4 regions of the Kitasatospora sp. NPDC004240 genome follow, and region 1 is predicted to be linked to each of the others. Evidence: riboswitches for the same ligand, from Rfam matches in the RefSeq annotation. Region 1 holds a riboswitch; each other region holds the start of a gene.

Region 1 (5,188 bases):
GGCGACCGGCGAGTACCTGTACCACGGCGACGTGAAGGCGCAGACCCGCCGCACGCTGGAGAACGTGAAGGCGATCGTCGAGGCGGGCGGCGCGAGCATCGAGGACGTGGTGATGTTCCGCGTCTACCTGACCGAGCGCGCACACTTCCCGCTGATGAACGAGGTCTACGCCGAGTTCATCGCGGAGAACATCGCACCCGGCGGGGTGAAGCCCTGCCGCACCACGATCTTCGTCGAACTGCCGCAGGAGCCGATGCTGGTGGAGATCGACGCCCAGGCGGTCATCGGCTGACCGGCCGCACCGGGGCCCGGTCCACCACCGGGCCCACCGGGCCCACCCGCACCTCCGGCGGGCTTGCCGCCACCCCTCCGATTCATTAGGTTAGGCTCACCTAACCAATCGGAGGTCCCGCCATGAGCCCGTTCGCCGACGACGAGGTGACCGAGGTGCCCGAACCCACGGCCGCCGAGCGGGTCCACAGCCTGCTCACCGCCACCACCTCCCTGGTGATCCGGGCCTGCGGCGAGCACCACGCACTGGACACCCCCGTCTCGGCGCACGGCTCCCGACTGCGCCTGGGCGCGCCGATCGACGCGCCGCTCACCATCGCCGCCGCCCGCGAGAGCGAAGGCCTCGCCGTCGTCCTGGACCTCACCGACGTCGCCCCCGTCGCCGTCCGCGACCGGGTGCGCGGCCGGCTCACCCTCGCCGGCCGGCTGCGCCCGGCCCACCTCACCGACGACGGCCTCGGCGTCCACCTCTTCCTGGACGTCGCGCACGCCGTGCTCTCCACCCCGTACGGCACCACCGCGATGACCGGCGCCGATCTGGCCCTGGCCGCGCCGGACCCGCTGGCCCGGTACGAGGCCCCGCTGCTCACCCACCTCGCCGACGACCACCCGGACGCCCTCGCCACGCTCACCCGGCTGATCGACCCGAACCTGCTCGCCGAGCGGCCCGAGGTGCGCCCGCTCGCCCTCGACCGGTACGGCCTGGTGCTGCGCCTGGACCACCCGCACGGGCACCGCGACGTCCGCCTGGTGTTCCCCGAACCCGCCCGGAACACCGAGGAGTTCGGCCACCGGGTGCACGATCTGCTGACCGCCGCCCAGCGCGCGCTGCCCGCCCACCACTGGTGAACGGCCGCGGCCCCCACCGGCGAACGGCCCCGCCTGATGAACCGGCCCCGGCGCTTCGGCACGGGGCGGAACGGCGGCACCCGGGGGCCGGAAAAACGGGCGACCGGGCCGGAACCACGAGGAGGAGATCCTCGCGATTCCGACCCGGTCGAAGGGGGCGTTCCCCAGGGCGTGTCCCCCACGCCCTACGCCCGTGGATCCACTGGGGCGGCGATCACCCGGTCGGGCGGTCACCCGACATGACCATCCCGGATGGTCGTTCGCCCCGCACCCAGCGGTGGTCCGGGAAGGGTCAGAGCGCCACGCCGTGCGCGCGCAGGTAGGCGATCGGGTCGATGTCCGAGCCGTACTCCGAGCCGGTGCGGATCTCGAAGTGCAGGTGCGGGCCGGTCACGTTGCCGGTCGCGCCCGACAGGCCGATCTGCTGGCCGACGGTGACGGTCTGACCGATCTTGACGCCGATCACGGACAGGTGCGCGTAGTGGGCGTACTTGCCGTCGGCGAGCTTGATCTCGACCTCGTTGCCGTAGGCGCCGCCGTTGCCGGCCTTGACCACGGTGCCGGCGCCGACCGCCTTCAGCGGGGTGCCGGTGGCGGCGGAGAAGTCGACACCGGTGTGGTGGCCGGAGGACCACATGGAGCCGGCGACGCCGTAGGCGGTGCCGATGCGCGGGTTGGCCAGCGGGGCGGTGAAGCCGGAGGCGGCGGCCGCGACCGGGGTGGCCACCTGGGTGGCGGCCGGGGCGGCGGGCTTGGCGGCCTGGACCGGCTTCGGCGCGACGGACGGGGCGGCGGGCTTCGCGGCCGGAGCGGCCGGCTTGGTGGCCGGGGCGGCGGGCTTCGCGGCGGGAGCGGCGGGCTTCGCGGCGGGAGCCGCGGGCTTCGGGGCCGGAGCGGCCGGCTTGGCCGAGTCCGCGGAGGTCTGCGGCTTGGGGGCCTCGGCCGGCGCGGCGGCCTTGGCGCCCAGGGCGAGCTGCTGGCCCGGGAAGATCAGGTTCGGGTTGGAGCCGACGACCGAGCGGTTGTGCTCGTACAGCGCCTGCCAGCCGCCCTCGACGTGCTTGGCGGCGGCGATCTTCGACAGGGAGTCCCCGCCGGCGACCTTGTAGCTCTCCTCGGCGGCCGGCTTCTCGGCCGGCTTCTCCGCCGGCTTCTCGGCCACCACGACGGCGTCGTGGCTGGTGGCACCGGTCCAGGTGGCGGCCTGTACGGGCTGGGCCTGGGCGGCCGGCGCGGTGTGGGCCTGGGCGGTGACCGCGGTCACGAGGGGAAGGGCGAACGCGGCGCCGGTGACGGCGGTGGCGATGCCGATGCGGACGGCGCGGGGCAGGGCGGAACGACGGGCGTGAGCGGCCATGGCAGATTTCCTCTCCGACGCCTGCGAGGTGAGCTGTCGGGTTCGGGCTGGAGTTGCCCGGCCGCAAGCGCGGCTTCACCCCAAGCCGGACCGTGAATTCAGGTCCGGCGACTTACCTGTGGTTCCCCCGCTCCTGCCGTACAGAGTTCAGTTCGTACCACCGGGCAGCGGCAGGACTAGGCGTTCCACCCGGTGGCCACCCGGGCCATCGCCGGGCGGTCGCTGAACTAAAACCCATCCGTCCGGGCGAAGCAATGTCGATCTCCCGAATCCGGGGAAATCGGTCGGAATGCCGTGACACTCCGGATGATCCGCTGCACAGTACGTGCACGATTCGATTACCCCGCGCGCTGGATCACTGCCGCTGCGCCGATTTCGGCGGCAGTGCGCACACGATCACCTACGGACCGCCATCCCCCGACACACCACCGGTGACCCTTGTCACGTGGGCCCCCGGGGCGCACCATCGGGCCGTGGCTACTGACGAGGCCGGCACCCTGCGCCTGGGCACCGCGCGGGGCCGCTGGGTACTGCTGGCGACGGTGCTCGGCTCCAGCATGGCGATGCTCGACGGCACGGTGGTGAACGTCGCGCTGCCCCGGATCGGCGCCGATCTCGGGGCCCCGCTGGCCGCCCTCCAATGGACCCTCAACGCCTATCTGCTGACGCTGGCGGGGCTGATCCTGCTGGGCGGCGCGCTCGGCGACCGCTACGGCCGGCGCCGGATCTTCCTGCTCGGCGTCGCCTGGTTCGCCGCCGCCTCGGCGGCCTGCGCCGCCGCGCCCACCATCGAGGTGCTGGTCGCCGCCCGCGCCCTGCAGGGCATCGGCGGGGCGCTGCTGACCCCGGGTTCGCTGGCGATGCTCCAGGCCGTGTTCCATCCGGAGGACCGCTCCCGCGCGGTCGGCCTCTGGTCGGGCCTGGGCGGGGTGTCGGCGGCGGTCGGCCCGTTCCTCGGCGGCTGGCTGGTGGACGGCCCCGGCTGGCGGTGGATCTTCCTGCTGAACGTCCCGCTCGCCGTCGTGGTGATCGTGGTGGCCGCCCGACACGTCCCGGAGAGCCGCGACGAACGCGCCACCGGCCGCTTCGACGTGGCCGGCGCGGTGCTCGCCGCCCTCGCCCTCGGCTCCCTCACCTACGCGCTGACCGCCGCCGGCGAGGGCCTGGGCCCGCGGGTGTGGCTGAGCGGCGCGGCCGGACTGCTGCTCGGCACGGCCTTCGTCCTGGTCGAGCGCCGCCGGGCGGAGCCGATGCTGCCGCCGGAGCTGTTCGCCTCCCGGCTGTTCACCTCCGTGAACCTGGTCACCCTCTGCGTGTACGCGGCGTTCAGCGGGATCTTCTTCCTGCTGATGGTGCAGCTGCAGATCGTCTCCGGCTTCGCCCCGCTCACCGCCGGGCTGGCGCTGCTGCCGACCACCCTGCTGATGCTGACGCTCTCCGCCCGGGCCGGCGAGCTCGGCAAGCGGATCGGCCCCCGGCTGCCGCTCACCGTGGGCCCGCTGCTCTGCGCGGCCGGGACGCTGCTGATGCTGCGGATCGGGCCCGGCGCCTCCTACTGGACGGACGTGCTGCCGGCCGTCACCGTGCTGGGCTGCGGGATGGTGCTGCTGGTGGCGCCGCTCACCGCGACGGTGCTGGCCGCGGTGGAGGTGCGCCGGGCGGGCATCGCCAGCGGGGTCAACAACGCCGCCGCCCGCGCCGCCGGACTGCTCGCGGTGGCCGCGCTCCCGGCGCTGGCCGGGCTGAGCGGCGAGGACTACCGGGTGCCCGCCGAGGTGGACGCGGCCTTCCGGACGGCGATGCTGATCTGCGCCGGGCTGCTGGTCACCGGCGGGCTGCTCGCCCTGACGACCGTACGCGGCAACGTGCTCGCGCCCGAGGACCGCCCGGTGGCGGAGCCGGACTGCCAGTGGTCCTGCGGCGCCGGCGCCCCGCCGCTGGACCCGGGGCACCCGGGGCGCAAGCGCGAGGGCCCCGCCACCGGTCCGGCGGCGGGGCCCTCGGAGGGCTGACGGATCGTCAGAGGATGTCGCCCGGAGCGTACTTGGCGGCCTCCGGGTAGGCGGCCGCGACGGCCTCGATCCGGCGGACCACCTCGGCGACCTGGGCGCCGGCCGCACCGGTGAAGGACAGCTTGTCCGCGAGCAGCGCGTCCAGGGCGGCCCGGTCCAGCGGGATCCGCCCGTCGTTCGCCAGACGGTCCAGCAGCTCGTTCTCACGGGCGCCGGCGCGCATGGCCAGCGCGGAGGCGACGGCGTGCTCCTTGATGACCTCGTGCCCGGTCTCCCGGCCGACGCCCGCGCGCACCGCGCCCATCAGCACCTTGGTGGTGGCCAGGAACGGCAGGTAGCGGTCCAGCTCGGTCTCGATCACGGCGGGGAAGGCGCCGAACTCGTCGAGGACGGTCAGGAAGGTCTCCAGCAGGCCGTCGAAGGCGAAGAAGGCGTCCGGCAGCGCGACCCGGCGCACCACCGAGCAGGAGACGTCGCCCTCGTTCCACTGGTCGCCGCCCAGCTCGGCGGTCATCGAGGCGTACCCGCGCAGGATGACGGCCAGGCCGTTCACGCGCTCGCAGGAGCGGGTGTTCATCTTGTGCGGCATCGCGGAGGAGCCGACCTGGCCCTCCTTGAAGCCCTCGGTGACCAGCTCGTGGCCGGCCATCAGGCGGATGGTCTTGGCCAGGCTGGACGG
Region 2 (5,188 bases), on a different contig from region 1:
GAGAACCTCGTCCACCTCACGCTGTTCAGCGTGGAGGGCGGGGACGCGGCGGCCGGGGCGCTGCTCGACAAGGGCTGCACCGCGATCGTCTGCGGCAGCGACATGATGGCGCTCGGCGCGATCCGCGCGGTGCGCCGGCGTGGCCTGTCGGTGCCGCAGGACGTCTCGGTGATCGGCTTCGACGACTCGCCGCTGATCGCCTTCACCGAGCCGCCGCTGACCACCGTGCGCCAGCCGGTCGAGGCGATGGCCATCGCGGCCGTGGACGCCCTGCTGGAGGAGGTCGGCGGGAACGCCGCCCAGCGCGGGGAGTTCATGTTCCAGCCGGAGCTGGTGATGCGCGGCTCCACCGGCGGCCGCGCCAGGTAGCCGCCGCGCGCGTACGCGAGAAGGGTCCCCGGGAAGCTCCCGGGGACCCTTCTCGCGTTCCTCCGCGCGTTCCTCCGCGTGTTCCTAGCCCTCCTGGGCGGTCGGCCGGTCCTGGGCGACCCGGTGCCCGTCCGAGGCGTCGCCGGTCCGGGTCTCGGTGCGGCGGCCGCGGGCCAGGTAGTCGCGGAGGATCAGCTCGACGGCGTCCTGCGGGTTCCTGGTGCCGGAGAGCATCATCGCGTCGATCGCGAGGTTGGCGTCGAGCGTGACGGTGACCTGTGGTGCCATGGTGACTCCTCCTCGGGTGCGGGGCAGCAGCATGCCCCGCCGGGGAGGGTTCCGGCCACGCGGGCAGGTCCGGGGCAGGTCCTGAGCGCGCCGGCGCGTACTCGGGCAGGCCGAAGCCCCCGGGGGAGCGGCAGGGCTCCTCCCGGGGGCTTCGGGTGCGGGATCAGACGCGGCCGGCGAAGTCCGGGGCCCAGCTCGCGACGGTCGCCACGCGGACGCCCGAACGCGGGTTGGCGGCCTCGACGTACTTGCCGTCGCCGATGTAGATCGCGACGTGGTAGACGCCGGAGTCCTTGCCGTTGTTGGACCAGAACAGCAGGTCGCCCGGCTGCAGGGAGTCCAGCGAGACGTGGGTGCTCGCGGCGGCCTGGTCGGCGGCGACGCGCGGCACCGAGATGCCGGCGGCGCGCAGGGCGGCCTGGGTCAGGCCGGAGCAGTCCCAACCGCCGTTGCCGGTGCCGCCGTAGACGTACGCCTGGCCGACCTTGGACTGGGCGAAGGAGACCGCGGCGGCCTTGGAGCCGGTGACGGCCTGGGCCGCCGGGGCCGGGGTCTGGGCGGCGGGCTTGGCCGCGGCCGGCTTGGTGGCCGGGGTGGTCGCCGCGCCCTGCTGGGTCTTGCCGCCGGAGCGGTCGAACCAGTCGAACTTCTGCTCCGAGGCGCCGTCCTGGGAACGGCCGCCGCGCTCGCCCAGGGCCAGCTGCTGGCCCGGGTAGATGACGTTCGGGCCGTCGGTCAGGACGTCGCGGTTGAGCTCGTACAGGCGCTCCCAGCCGCCCTGGACGTGGTTGCGGTCGGCGATCGCGGAGAGCCAGTCGCCGGCGATGACGGTGTACTGGCCGCGGCCGTCCTGCTGGCGCCACTTCTGCCAGTCCTGGGCGCCCTTGGCGGCGTCCTGGGCCGGGGTCTGCGCCGGGGCCTGCGCGGCGGGCTTGGGGGCCTCGGCGGGCTTCGGGGCGGCGGGGGCCGGGGCGGCCGGCTTGGCGGCGGGGGCCGGGGTGGCGGGCTTGGCGGCGGCCGGGGCGGCGGTGTCGACGGCGGCGGGGGCGCCGCCCTTGGTCAGGCCGGCCTTGACGGAGCAGACGGGCCAGGCGCCGGGGCCCTGGACGGCGAGCACCTTCTCGGCGGTCGCGATCTGCTGGTCCTTGGTGGCCAGGTCGGCGCGCGGGGCGAAGGCGGTGCCGCCGAAGGCGGCCCAGGTGCTGGAGGTGAACTGCAGGCCGCCGTAGAAGCCGTTGCCGGTGTTGATGGCCCAGTTGCCGCCACTCTCGCACTGCGCGACCTTGTCCCAGGTGGCGACCGAGGCGGCGGAGGCGGAGCCGGCGGTGAGGGTGGGGATCGAGAGGCCGACGCCGGCGACGCCGATGGCGGCGATCAGGCGGCGGGCACGGCGGGGCAGGGCGGTGCCGTTGGTGGGAAGCATGAAGACGTGGTCCTCTCCCACGCCTGCGAGGTGAGCTGTCGGATTCGGGCTGGAGTTGCCCGGCCGCGCTGTGGTTGGCGGCTTCACCCCTAGCCCTGAACCGGCCGCGAGGACCGGTCCGGGGCGACTTACCTGTGGGTCCCCCGCTCCTGCCGTGGTGCGTTCTGCGCTGCCAGCGCATCCGACGGCAGGACTCGGCGTTGCGGATGCACTGGGTCCGTGTGGCCACGAACGGGGAGCACGTTAAGCAGACCCGTTCTCAAACCGCAAACATGTGTGACGCTCGTCACGAGGTGCGGGCGCGGCCCGATTCCGCTGTCCATCATGATCAGAAATGACCGTTTTCCGGCAACCTCCGTACGGTCGAGCGGTTCTGCCCGTGCATCAGGGGCGAGGTGCGGCGTGGCCGACCGGGTGGCGGGTTGCGCGACGACGGGCGCGGCCGAGGGGCTGGGGTGGTCGTCGCCGGTCCCGAAATGCCCTGGCGCGCATAGCCGGTCAAAATGCGGCAGACCGGACAGAGTGGACGGGTGGCCTCCAACTTCGCCGCCTCGGTGGGCGATGCTCCGCCGGTCGGCGGGGTGCCGGCCGCCGCGGTCGGCTCCCAGGTGGCGCGGGTACGCGTTCGGGCAAAGCGCCAAAGATCGGGCATACGGGACGAATGGTCTCCAACTCCGGCGCTCCGCAGGAGGATGCGCCGCCGGCCGCGGGGCGGGCGCGGTGGCCGCCGCGGTCGGCGAGGGGGCCGCTGCGTCGCCCGCTGAGCGGGCCATGGGCCCCCGTCCGGGCCCGTGGCCGCCCTCGGCGCCCCGAGCGGCCCCGACGGCCCCCAGGCGGCCCCTGCGGCCCCGCGCCGGCCGTCGCCGGGCGAGCCGCCGTGGCTCCGGTGCCGCCGCCGGGGCGGTGGCGCGCGGCCCGCGGAGCGTCGTACGGGTCACCGAGGAGGTGCTGCTCGACGCCGACGGCACCTCAACCCGGCACGCATGCCCACGGGTTGCCGTTCCGGGGGCGAACCGGCCGTCACCCCGGCCGGCCCTGCCCGGCCAGGGGGTTCCAGAGCCCGCCACGACCTGGTGACCGCGCGGTCCGTCAGTGGAACCACCGTCACCCCGGCGGGCGCGCCGCAGCGGTACGCCCACCCCCGCGGCCTGCGGCGCCCGGCAGGTGGCGGAAAAGGGAGGGGCCCGGTACCGACACGCGGTACCGGGCCCCTCGGGCGTCCGTACGGACCTACTCGGCGGCGGGCTCCTCGGCGTCGGCCTCGGCCGGCACCTCGACGGGGGCCGGCAGCGCGGCCAGGTAGGTGGAGGCGATCAGCTGGCCGACCGTCGGGTAGGCGCCCAGCGGGGCGGCGCTCGGGCAGCCGGTCTCCTCGGCGGCGGCGGCCAGCAGCTCGGCGTCGGCCTCCGGGCCGATCACCAGCGGGGCCAGCGCGGGGCGCTCGGAGCCGGTGTCCTTGAGGTGCTGGACGGCGGCGGCCACCGAGCCGGGCACGTCGAGCGCGGCGGCGACCACCGGCACGGCGAGGCGCGCGGCGAGCAGCACGCCGGTGATGCCGGCCGCGGCGGCGGCCTCCTCGCCACCGACGGTGGTGAGGACCACGCCGTCGGCGGCGGTGGCGATGGCGAACAGCCGGGCGCGGTCGGCGCGGGCCAGGTTGGCCTCGGAGAGACGGACGTGGACGGCCTCGGCGAGCAGCGGGTGCGGGCCGAGCGCGTCGGTGACGGGCGAGCCGTACTCGGCCGCCAGCGCGTGCAGGTCGTCGAGGAAGCCGTGCGGGCCGGCGACCAGCGGTACCACGATCGGCGCGGGCGCGCCCACGCCGGCGGCGTGCGCCAGCAGCTCGGCGACGGTGCGCTCGCCGGAGTTCTCGGCGCCCTCGGCGTCGGCGAGGTAGCCGGCCGCCGTCTCGACGCCGTTCTGCTCGCTGCGGACGATCGACAGCAGCTCGTCGACGACGGGACGGGACTCGGGCCCGGCGGTCGCGGGCACGGCGAGCAGCAGGGCCGGGGAACCGGCCGGGATCTCGGGGCGCTCGGGACGGCGGTGGCGCCCCCGCGCACGGGAGCCTGGAGTGCGGACGGGCAGTGGCGCGCCCGGGATGGCTGCGGTGCTCATGGCGGAGATCGTAGGACATCGGCCCGCCGGGGTTGCAGTCGGCTACCGCACGGGGAGGGTCGGAGCGTCCGTAATCCGGACATTTCTCGCCGAATCTCCACTCGGTCACCGGTGCCGGATATGACGCTCCCGGGCGGGGGGTCCGTTGCAGCCTCCGGGAGTGAGATGTCTCACAGGTTTGAAACCGGCTGACGGAGGGTCACGGGCGCGCGACTCCCGGCGTTCGAAGATCAACATTCAGCGGGGGGTCGCCTACGGGGGGTTATCGGAGGGCCCCCGATTCAGTCGACTATGTCCGTTTACGTACCGTCAGGCGGGGGTCGGGGGGTCACCCGTGAAGGCCTCGTGCACCTGCAACGTCCCGTGCTGATGCACGTGCACTGCCAGCTATCATCGCGTCAAGTGAGGCGTTGTGCCGGGCCGGTACGGGGCCGGCCCCCGTCGTCGCGGCTGAGGGCCGGGGCGCCGAGCTGGACGATCACTCCGGAGCTCTTCGGGAGACTTCTATGCACGACACGTACGACACCTATGACGCGCACAACGGGATGGCGGCTGCGGACCTCAAGGATGTGGTCTGGCAGAAGAGCCTGTACAGCAACTCCCAGGGCAACTGCGTCGAGTTCGCCGCCCTCCCGGGGGGCGAGGTGGCGATGCGCAACTCGCGCTTCCCGGACGGGCCGGCGCTCATCTACACGCGGGCCGAGATCGCCGCGATGCTGCTCGGCGTCAAGGACGGGGAGTTCGACCACCTGGCGGTCTGACCGGCCGCCGTCTTCGCCATCGGGTGGCCGTCGTGGGTGCTGACACCACGACGGCCTTTGTCCTCTCCGGCCGCCACGCGCCCGTCGGCGCGGTTCCGGGCCGCATGTCCGGCCGCGTGTCCTGCCGCGCGCCCCGCGACGTGTCCCGTCGCGAGCTCCGCCGCCGCCCGTCCTGCCGCATGTCCTGCCGCGCGTCCTAGGCGGACCGCCGGTGCCGCCCACCGGCCTC
Region 3 (5,188 bases), on a different contig from region 1:
GCTCCAGTACATCAGACCGGAGCAGTCGAACGCGCGGGGCCCGGTGGAGCCGTACACGTACGGTGAGCCGATCATGCGGGTCGCGGCGGCCAGCGCGGCCGCGCCGCGCTCCGAGGCGGGCGGCACGCTGCCCAGGTCCAGCCGGTCGGTGCCGCGGGTGGCGCGCTGCTCGGCCTCCCGGGCGTCCTGGGCGGTCAGCCGGGCCCGTTCGGCGGCGGGGAGGGTGTTGAGCAGCTTCTGCGCCGCGGTCAGCCGCTGCTGGATCTGCTGCTTGGTCTCGGCGAGGGCCCGGCGGGAGTCCTCCAGGTCGGCGAGCTTGCCGGTGGTCTCCGCCCGGCGCTGGTCCAGCCGGCGCTGGCGCACCACCAGCTCGTGCAGCGTCTCGCTCTGCCGCTCGGCGGCCTGGCCCTGGCTGCGGGCCCGGGCGAGGTAGCCCTCGGGGTCGGCGGAGAGCATCAGCCGGGCGGTACGGGCCAGCCCGCCCGAGCGGTACTCGGCGCCGGCCACCTCGGCGAGGTCGCCGCGCAGCCGGTCCAGCTCCTCCTGCCCGAGGGCGATCTGGCTCTGCAGCGCGCCGGTCTCGGCCTGGAGCCGCTGCTGGTGCTCCTGGGCCGCGTTGAAGCGCTCGGAGGCCTGCTCGGCCTCGTCGTACAGCTGCTCCACCTGGGCCTTGACGTCCTTGCGGTTCGGCGGCGCGTCCGGCGCGCCCGGCGTGGCCTGGGCGCTGCCGCCGGTCACCACTCCGAGCGCGGTCGTGGCGGCCGCGGTGAGCACCGCCGCCCGGGCGAGCAACGGCGCGGCTGGCAGATGGGGTCGGCGGTGCACGGCCATGCGGTTGCGGCTCCGATCCTGCGCCCGGGCCCCGCCGCCGCCCGAACGGGCGGCCGTGGAAGCGGGAGTCCGGTGGCAGACGTTAGCGAGTCGGGACGAGCGAGTCCAAACCCCTCCAAGCTCGAATATTTGACTCCTAATCGGACATCGGTCCGGCGTTCCGGAAAAGCCGCAGGCCCGGCCTCCCCCAGGGAGACCGGGCCCGACGGAAGGCCGACGCGGGATCAGACGCGCACGATGACCGAGATCGGCATGTTCGAGGCCGCCTCGTACCGGACCGGAGCACCGGGCTTCGGCGCGTGGATGACCTGGCCGCCGCCCACGTAGATACCCACGTGGTGGTTGTCGCTGTAGAAGATGATCAGGTCGCCGGGCTGCGCGTTGGCGAGGTTGGAACCGAGCCGGGTGCCGGCGTTGGCCTGCTGCTGCGAGGTCCGCGGCAGCGACACGCCGGCCTGGCGGTACGCCCAGCCGGTGAGGCCCGAGCAGTCGAAGGAGTCCGGGCCGGTGGCGCCGTAGACGTACGGCTTGCCCAGCTTGCTCTCCGCGGCCGCGATCGCCGCGGCGGCGCGTGAGCCGTTGGGGGCGGGCGTGGTGGTGGGCGTGGCGGGCTTGGTCACCGGCGAACTGACGTCGGTGCGGTCGCCGCCGCGGGAGGCGCGGTCCGCGGCGTTGGCGGCGGCCTTGGCGGCGTCGGCCTTCTGCTTGGCCTCGGCGGCGGCCTTCTCCTCGGCCAGCTGGAGCTCCAGGCGCTCCTTCTCGGTGAGGGAGTTGAGCAGCTCCTGGGCCTTGGCCAGCTTGGACTGGACCTCGTCCTTGTCGGCCTTGAGCTGCTTGGTGGTCGCGTCCAGCTCGTTGAGCTTGCTCTGCGCCTCGTTGCGGTCCTGGTCCAGCTTGCGCTGCTGGCCCTGGAGCTCCTTGAGGGCGCCGGACTGCGAGCTGCCCGCCTGGTTGAGGGTGTCGGCCTGGCTGAGGAAGTTGTCCGGGCTGGTCGAGAGCATCAGCTGGACGGTCGGCGAGATGCCGCCGTTGCGGTACTGCTCGCCGGCGATCTCGGCGAGGCCGCTCTGGAGCTCGGTGACCTGCTCCTGCTGGCGGGCCACCTTGTCCTGGATCTCGCCGACCTGCTTCTGCAGCTCCTGCTGCTTGGCCTGGGACGCGTTGTACTTCTCGCTGGCGACCTCGGCCTGCTGGTGGAGCTGGTCGACCTGCTCCTTGACCTGGTCCTTGGTCGGCGTCGGGTCGGCGTGCGCGCCCGACTGCGAGGACAGGGCCACGGCGGCAGCGGCGGCGGCGGTGAGGATCGAGACGCGGGCCTTGCCGGCGGGCTTGGGACGACGATGGGACGCCACGAAGGCGGACTCCTTCTTCCTACGTCCGCCTACCGGGTGAGCTGACGGGTTCGGGCCGGAAGCATGCCCTACGACGCCTCACCGACCGTTCCACCGGCCGACCTGGCGCCGATTCACCCCGGAGGAACGTGTGGTTCCCCGGCTCCGCTGCGCAGCCCCCCTGAGGGGTCCCCTGTCGGGTGGCGTGCCACCCCAGCTGCCTCGCGAACTCGGCGGTAACCACCGCCGCCACCCGGGATGGGTGATCGACAGTGCGGTGGTTCGAGGCACGACCCTAGTAATGAATCCGTGATCCGTTCAAATCCTTGTCAGAAAAAAGACGGAATGTCAGCCGAGTGCTCGCACGAATATGACCATGCGTGATCACCCCCCTACCCCGGGCTGATCATTTGTCATCCGAATGCCACGCATGAGCACGCCACCCCCGCTCGGAGGGTGGCGTGGATCACACAGGGGTTCCCATGCGTCCCGGGCGTGTCAGGGACGCTGAGGAGGCGTCAGATGCGGCGGATCGTGTTGATCGACATGCCGTCGGCCTTGCCGTCGGCCTTCATGATCTTCACGACGTCACCGGTGCGCGGGGCGTGCACCGCCATGCCGTTGCCGATGTACATCGCGACGTGGCTGCGGTCGCTGCGGTAGATGATGAGGTCGCCCGGCTGGGCCTCGGCCAGCGACGGGACGGCGGTGCCGTAGCTGCCCTGCGCCTGCGAGGTGCGCGGAAGCCCGACGCCCGCCTGCCCGTACGCCCAGACCATCAGGCCCGAGCAGTCGAAGGTGCTCGGCCCGGTGGCGCCCCACTTGTACGGCGAGCCCTGCTTGCTCAGCGCCTTGGAGACCGCCACGCCGGCGTAGCCGCCGGCCTGCGGCAGGTTGGCCGCGCCCATGTCGGCACGGACGGCGTCGCGCGAGGCGCGGTCCTCGGCGGCCTTGGCCTGCTGCAGCGCGGCGCGGTCGGCGGCGCTCAGCGAGTTCAGGAGGTCCTGGGCCTCCCGGAGCTTCTTGTTGACCTCCGCCTTGGACTGGTTCAGGTCCTTGGTGGTGGCGTCCAGCGAGGCGAGGACGGCCGCGGCCTCGGTCTTCTGCTGGTCCAGGCGGCGCTGCTGGTCGAGCAGGCCCTTGAGCGCCTCGGCCTGGCTGGTGCTGGCCTGCTGCACGCTGGAGGCCTTGTCCAGGTAGCCGGACGGGTCGGAGGCGAGCATCAGCTGCACCGACGGGTCGATGCCACCGGAGCGGTACTGCTCCCCGGCGACCTCGGCCAGCCCGGCCTGCAGCTGCGTCATCTGCTCCTGGCCGCGGGCCACCTGGTCCTGCAGCTGGTCCGCCTGCTTGCGCAGCTGGTCGGCCCGCTCCTTGGCGCCGTTGTACTTCTCGGTCGCCTGCTCGGCCTCTTCGTTCAGCTGGTCGATCTGCGCCTTGACGTCCTCCTTGGACGGCTTCGGCGGCGCGGCGTGCGCGCTGACCTGGGCGGAGAGGGCGACCGCGGTCGCTGCGGCAGCGGTGAGCACGGTGACCCGCGCGCGACTCGGCTGCTTGGGACGGCGGTGGGAGGCCAAGGACGGGCTCCTTCTTCCTGTGGGACTCACCCGTACGGGTGAGAATCCAGAAAATAGGTTTGACGCCAGACCCTAGTGAAGATCACGGGTTTCCGCCACTCCCTCGGCACCCGCGCACCCCACCCCGGCACGGGCTTCACGCGATCCTCACACATCGGCAACGCGACGGCTGACCCGACGTCACCCCACGCACTTCGACCGGGATCGACAGACCCGGGCGCGGCAAGGACCGTTCCGGTCCGAACCGATCCTCAGGGACGCGCCAGCCGGTTCAGCAGCAGCACCGACGCCACCGGGCGCGCACCCGCCTTGCGCACGCCCTCCGCGACCTCCCGGTCGGTGGAGACCACCACCACCGGCCGGCCCTGCGGCTCCGCCCGCACCAGCCGGCGGATCAGCTCGTCCGCCGTCTCCCCGGTCCGGCTGAACCGCACCCGCACCCCGCGCGGCGGCGCCATGATCACCGGCACGTCCAGGTCCTGGCCGTCGAACACGCAGGTGACCTCCGCCTGCGTACGCTGCGCCAGCATCGCCAGACCGCCCAGCAGCCGCAGCCGCTGCTGCTCCAGCGGCAGGGTCGGGTAGCCGGTCTTGGTCACGTTGTAGCCGTCCACCACCAGGTGGACCTGCGGGATCGCCAGCAACTGGTCCAGCAGCGCCGGATCGTCCTCCGCGAGCGCCCGCCGGGCCACGTCGTGCGGCGAGGCCGAACCCGGCACGACCGCCTCCACCAGGTCCGCCGGACGGATCTGGGAGACCGGCAGCGCCAGCTCGCGTTGCAGCCCCTGCGCCGACTGGAGCACGGTGTCCAGCAGCAGCCGCAGCCGCATGTCCTCCACGCTGCGCCCCTCGCGGGCCGAACGCCGCCCCTGCTCGGCGGCGCCCTCCAGCTCGGAGATCCGGTGCTTCAGCCGCCGGGCCTCGCTCTCGGCGGCGCCGCGCTCGGCCGCCGACTGCGTCCGCAGCGCCTCCAGCTCGGCGGCCAGCTTGCGGGTCTCGGCCTGCGCCCTGCGGGTGTCGCTCTCCAGCGAACGCAGCTTGCGGCGCAGCGAGTCGGCCTCCTTGCGAACACCCTCGGACTCCACCCGCTGGCGGTCCAGGTCCGCCCGTGCGGCCGAGCGCACCTCGGCCAGCTCCGCCTGCAGCTTCTCCACCTGACGGGCCGCCTCCGCGGCGGCGCCCTCGGCGCCCGCCCGCTCGGCCTCCTCGCCCGCCTCGGCGACCAGCCGGCTCCAGCCGGCCGAGCGCACCAGGTAGGCGGCCGCGGCCACGTCCATCGGATCGGCGGCGCCCGGCACGCTGCCGCTCTCCAGCGCCCGTACGAGGTCCGGCTGGCCCAGCCTCAGCCGCTCCGCTATCCGGACGCGGAAGGCCGGCTCGGACTCCAGTGCGGCGGCCAGCGCGGTGGCCGCGTACTTGGCCCGCCGGGCCGGGGTGAACTTGGCGTAC
Region 4 (5,188 bases), on a different contig from region 1:
ACCGTCCCGGCCCCGGCCCCGCCGCCACCCGTCCCACCTCCTCTCCCCGTCCCCGGGACGCCGGACGCCGGACGCCGGACGCCGGACCCCCGCACCCCGGACCCCCGCACCCCGCACCCCCGCACCCCGCTCCGAGCACCGGATACGGTCGACCCATGCCAGCTCAGCCCGACGCCGCCACCCCCTCCTCCACCCCGGAGCCCACGCCCGCTCCGGCAACCCCCGCCCCCGCAGCCCCCACCCCTGCGGACCCCACCCCTGCGGACCCCACCCCCACCCGCCCCGAGCTGTTCACCTGGGAGTTCGCCGCCGACCCCTACCCCGCGTACGCGTGGCTGCGCGAGCACGCCCCGGTGCACCGCACCACCCTGCCGAGCGGGGTGGAGGCGTGGCTGGTGACCCGGTACGCGGACGCGCGGCAGGCGCTGGCCGACAGCCGGCTCTCCAAGAACCCGGCGCACCACAGCGGGCAGGCGCACCGCACCGGCCGGGTCGGCATCCCGGGGGAGCGGCAGGCGGACCTCATGACCCACCTGCTGAACATCGACCCGCCGGACCACACCCGGCTGCGGCGGCTGGTGTCGAAGGCGTTCACGCCCCGCCGGGTGGCCGAGTTCGAGCCGCGGGTGCAGCAGCTGACCGACCGGCTGATCGACGGCTTCGCGGAGCGCGGTTCGGCGGACCTGATCCACGAGTTCGCCTTCCCGCTCCCCATCTACGCGATCTGCGACATGCTGGGCGTGCCGGCCGAGGACCAGGACGACTTCCGGGACTGGGCGGGCATGATGATCCGGCACGGCGGCGGGCAGCGCGGCGGAGTCGGCCGGGCGGTCAAGCGGATGCGGGCGTACCTGCTGGAGCTGATCCACCGCAAGCGGGCGGACCTCGGGGACGACCTGATCTCGGGCCTGATCCGGGCCGGCGACCACGGTGAGCACCTCACCGAGAACGAGGCCGCGGCGATGGCCTTCATCCTCCTCTTCGCCGGTTTCGAGACGACCGTCAACCTGATCGGCAACGGCGTCTACGCGCTGCTGCGCAACCCCGGCCAGCGGACGCTGCTGCAGGAGTCCGTGGAGCGCGGCGAGAGCGGCCTGCTGGAGACCGGGATCGAGGAGCTGCTGCGGTACGACGGTCCGGTGGAGCTGGCCACCTGGCGGTTCGCGACCCGCCCGCTGGCCATCGGCGGCGTGGACATCCCGGTCGGTGACCCGGTGCTGGTGGTGCTGGCGGCGGCGGACCGCGACCCGGCCCGCTTCTCGGACGAGAACACCCTCGACCTGGCCCGTGCGGACAATCCGCACCTCGGCTTCGGGCACGGCATCCACTACTGCATCGGCGCGCCGTTGGCCCGCCTGGAGGGCCGTACGGCTCTCGCCACCCTGCTCGCCCGGCTGCCCGACCTCCGGCTCGCCGAGAGCCCGGAGAACCTGCGCTGGCGCGGTGGACTGATCATGCGAGGACTTCGTGAACTCCCCGTGGATTTCAGCCCGGAACGGCGGTCCGAAGGGGCCTTCGAGGGCTGAACGGACACCTTTCGTCCACATCCGGCGCCGGGCCCCCGATGCTCTCTCTCCGTCACATCCGGCGCCCCGCCGCCGGGGTTCGGAGGGACCGCCCTCCGGCCGTCCGGGGGGCGGTCGCCCCGCGCCCGGCCCGCCCCCGACCCGACTCGCGGGTAACTCCCGGGCGGGGCCGGGCCGATGTGTCCGCCGGACCGCCGGGACGGCCCCTGGGCTCTTCCGCATACCTTCGACGCGCCCGGCGCACGGGCCGTGCGTCGACCGGCGGGACACCGGTCCGCGGCCGGGGTGTCACCGGCCGTTCACCCGGCGACGCACCGTGACATCCGGCGGCGGGTCGGGACCCCACCCGGCGGAACGCACCCGGACGCCCGTTCGGGACTCGGGGCCGGTCGGCTCCGGCCGGCCCCGGATTCCGGTTTCGGTCACGCTCCGACACTCTGACGGCGTGTCGGAAACACTCGAATGGCATCCACATGAAACACCATCAATCCGGACATATAGCCCCCGTTGGTGAACGATCGAACATCCGCCGTAATTTTCGCGTGATGCCGGCGATATGAGCTTGTGATCGGTCTGAGGTTCTGTCTACTCTCCGTGCTGTCCGCAGCTGTGGACCCCGGGCGCGGGACGCCGAATCCTGCCCGCCGCGCCGCCGGGACACCGACCAGACCCCAACGGGCAGGGGCGGGGGACCCAGGTTTCGATGCCGTCCCCACGGCTTGGGGTGAAGCCGCAGACCGGACACTCTCCGTGACGCGGCCGGGCCACCTCCCGGTCCGAACCCGACAGCTCACCTCGCAGGCGTGCGGAGAGGGACACCCCCATGCTGTTCGTCGGAAACGGTCGTCACCGTCGTCGCACCCAGACCGAGAAGGCCATCGCCGTCGCCGGAGTGACGGGCGTCGGGCTCGCCATGCCCCTGCTGACGGCCGGCGGCGCCACCGCGGCCCCGGTCTCCACCTGGGACGCCGTCGCCCAGTGCGAGAGCGGCGGCAACTGGGCCATCAACACCGGTAACGGCTACTACGGCGGCCTCCAGTTCAACGCCAGCACCTGGAAGGCGTACGGCGGCACCGCGTACGCGCCGCAGGCGCACCAGGCGACCAAGTCGCAGCAGATCACGATCGCCGAGAAGGTGCTGTCCGCCCAGGGGCCGGGGGCCTGGCCGGTCTGCTCCAAGCGTGCGGGGCTGACGAAGGGCGAGGGGCCGGCGCAGGTCGACAAGTCCAACGACGTCAAGCCGGGTTCCTCCGAGGCGCCGGTCGCGCCGCAGAAGCCGGCCGAGGAGCCGAAGACCCAGGGGCCGACCGCCCCGGTCTTCCCCGGCCACGGCGGCTGGGACGAGCAGTGGCGGGTGTACTGGTACCAGAACGACGGTGCCTGGTACTGGACCAGCCACAAGAGCGTCTACGAGACCTTCGCCCCGCGGGCCGCCGCCAACTCGGCGGGCCCGGACGCCTCCGACTCCGAGGCCTCGACCGGGGCGCCCACGTCCACCGGGGGGTCGACGGACGCGTCCACCGCGCAGCCCACCGCGCAGCCGACCGAGACACCCGCGCAGCCCACCGGGGCGCCCTCGCCGACCGCGCCCGCCCCGACCGCCGACCCGACCCAGGGCGCGCAGGGCACGCAGGCCGTCCCGGGCACCCAGGGCGCTCAGGGCGCTCAGGGCGCGCAGACCGTCCCGGGCACCCAGCCGGCGCCGGACGCGCAGACCGTGCCGGGCGCCGGGGTGACCCCGATCAACGTCCCGTCCGCCGACGCCGTCCCGGTCCCGGCCGCCACCCCGGCGCCCGCCCCCGGCTACACCGTCGTCTCGGGTGACACGCTGTCCGGCATCGCCGCCTCGCACGACGTCCGGGGCGGTTGGCCCTCGCTGTACGAGGGCAACCGCGGCACCGTCGGCACCGACCCGAACCTGATCCTCCCGGGCCAGGTGCTCAACCTCGGCTGACGCCGGGGCCGTCCCAGCCCGGCCCCGCGCCACGCCGGAGCCGTCCGCCGGCCCTGCCGCACGGGGAAGCACGCCGGGCCGCCCCCGGAAGCGCACCCACCACACCCGGAAGCACACCCGCCCCACCGGCCCCGCGCTCGACGAAGGGGGTCGTTTCGACCCCCTTCGTCCGCTTCCATGGGTATCTCACAGGGCGAGCAGGTGAACTACCGGTGGGTAACCGGGCCACACGCTGAGACGGAACCGAGGCGGACGTGGCCCGGACGGCCCGTGCGGTTAGGCTCTGGTCTCGTAACGACTCCGCAATCGTCCCGCCGACCTCACCACCCCGTCAGCTGGACCCTGCTTCCGCTAGGAGATGCCTCGTGCCGTCCATCGATGTCGTCGTAGCCCGTGAGATCCTCGACTCGCGTGGCAACCCCACGGTCGAGGTCGAGGTCGGCCTCGACGACGGCAGCACCGGCCGTGCCGCTGTCCCGTCCGGTGCCTCCACCGGTGCCTTCGAGGCCCTGGAGCTGCGCGACGGTGACAAGAACCGTTACTTCGGCAAGGGCGTGGAGAAGGCCGTCCTGGCCGTCATCGAGCAGATCGGCCCGGAGCTGGTCGGCTACGACGCCACCGAGCAGCGCCTGATCGACCAGGCCATGCTCGACCTGGACGCCACCCCGGACAAGTCCTCGCTCGGCGCCAACGCCATCCTGGGCGTCTCCCTGGCCGTGGCGCACGCCGCCTCCGAGGCCAGCGACCTGCCGCTGTTCCGCTACCTGGGCGGTCCGAACGCGCACGTCCTGCCGGTCCCGATGATGAACATCCTCAACGGCGGCTCGCACGCGGACTCCAACGTCGACATCCAGGAGTTCATGATCGCCCCGATCGGCGCGGAGTCCTTCTCCGAGGCCGTCCGCTGGGGCGTCGAGGTCTACCACACCCTCAAGGGCGTGCTGAAGGAGCGGGGCCTGTCCACCGGCCTGGGCGACGAGGGCGGCTTCGCGCCGAACCTGTCCAGCAACCGCGAGGCCCTGGACCTCATCACCGAGGCCATCCAGAAGGCCGGCTACGTGCCCGGCCGCGACATCGCGCTGGCCCTGGACGTCGCCGCCTCCGAGTTCTACAAGGACGGCGCCTACCAGTTCGAGGGCAAGGCCCTCTCGGCCGCCGAGCTCATCGAGTACTACGCCGAGCTGGTCGCCGCGTACCCGCTGGTCTCCATCGAGGACCCGCTGGACGAGTCGGACTGGGACGGCTGGAAGGCCATGACCGTCAAGCTGGGCGACAAGGTCCAGCTGGTCGGCGACGACCTGTTCGTCACCAACCCGGCCCGCCTGGCCAAGGGCATCGAGACCGGCACCGCCAACGCGCTGCTGGTGAAGGTGAACCAGATCGGTTCGCTGACCGAGACCCTGGACGCCGTCGAGCTGGCCCAGCGCAACGGCTACCGCTGCATGATGTCGCACCGCTCCGGCGAGACCGAGGACGTCACCATCGCCGACCTGGCCGTCGCCACCAACTGCGGCCAGATCAAGACCGGTGCCCCGGCCCGCTCCGAGCGCGTCGCCAAGTACAACCAGCTGCTGCGCATCGAGGAGATCCTCGACGACGCCGCCGAGTACGCCGGCCGTGGCGCCTTCCCGCGCTTCAAGCACGAGGGCTGACACACACGGCTCGTCTCGGTGCCCCGCCTGTTCACCCCGTAGGGTGGACGGCGGGG

Evidence for each region. A riboswitch is a leader RNA that binds a small molecule or an ion and turns the genes downstream of it on or off. The one in region 1 is predicted to bind cyclic di-AMP.
Region 2: it holds a riboswitch for cyclic di-AMP, as region 1 does, so the genes downstream of both, ACWEQL_RS27305 (transglycosylase family protein) here and ACWEQL_RS15105 (M23 family metallopeptidase) in region 1, are expected to answer to the same signal.
Region 3: it holds a riboswitch for cyclic di-AMP, as region 1 does, so the genes downstream of both, ACWEQL_RS02460 (NlpC/P60 family protein) here and ACWEQL_RS15105 (M23 family metallopeptidase) in region 1, are expected to answer to the same signal.
Region 4: it holds a riboswitch for cyclic di-AMP, as region 1 does, so the genes downstream of both, ACWEQL_RS24985 (transglycosylase family protein) here and ACWEQL_RS15105 (M23 family metallopeptidase) in region 1, are expected to answer to the same signal.

What each region holds. Positions count from the first base shown of each region.
Region 1 covers NZ_JBSGFD010000046.1:26,816-32,003, forward strand. Annotated here, with positions in the region: gene ACWEQL_RS15095 (RidA family protein) at 1-292, shown strand, start outside; gene ACWEQL_RS15100 (DUF2470 domain-containing protein) at 415-1,140, shown strand; gene ACWEQL_RS15105 (M23 family metallopeptidase) at 1,433-2,497, opposite strand; cyclic di-AMP (ydaO/yuaA leader) riboswitch at 2,501-2,660, opposite strand; gene ACWEQL_RS15110 (MFS transporter) at 2,971-4,509, shown strand; gene purB (adenylosuccinate lyase) at 4,517-5,188, opposite strand, start outside.
Region 2 covers NZ_JBSGFD010000117.1:2,654-7,841, reverse strand. Annotated here, with positions in the region: gene ACWEQL_RS27315 (LacI family DNA-binding transcriptional regulator) at 1-369, shown strand, start outside; gene ACWEQL_RS27310 (hypothetical protein) at 454-657, opposite strand; gene ACWEQL_RS27305 (transglycosylase family protein) at 821-2,101, opposite strand; cyclic di-AMP (ydaO/yuaA leader) riboswitch at 2,088-2,259, opposite strand; gene ACWEQL_RS27300 (hypothetical protein) at 3,311-4,198, opposite strand; gene ACWEQL_RS27295 (DUF397 domain-containing protein) at 4,705-4,959, shown strand; gene ACWEQL_RS27290 (ATP-binding protein) at 5,156-5,188, opposite strand, start outside.
Region 3 covers NZ_JBSGFD010000005.1:30,525-35,712, reverse strand. Annotated here, with positions in the region: gene ACWEQL_RS02465 (NlpC/P60 family protein) at 1-831, opposite strand, end outside; gene ACWEQL_RS02460 (NlpC/P60 family protein) at 1,056-2,183, opposite strand; cyclic di-AMP (ydaO/yuaA leader) riboswitch at 2,194-2,350, opposite strand; gene ACWEQL_RS02455 (NlpC/P60 family protein) at 2,681-3,739, opposite strand; gene ACWEQL_RS02450 (NYN domain-containing protein) at 3,991-5,188, opposite strand, start outside.
Region 4 covers NZ_JBSGFD010000099.1:7,206-12,393, reverse strand. Annotated here, with positions in the region: gene ACWEQL_RS24990 (cytochrome P450 family protein) at 156-1,526, shown strand; cyclic di-AMP (ydaO/yuaA leader) riboswitch at 2,179-2,344, shown strand; gene ACWEQL_RS24985 (transglycosylase family protein) at 2,350-3,480, shown strand; gene eno (phosphopyruvate hydratase) at 3,846-5,132, shown strand.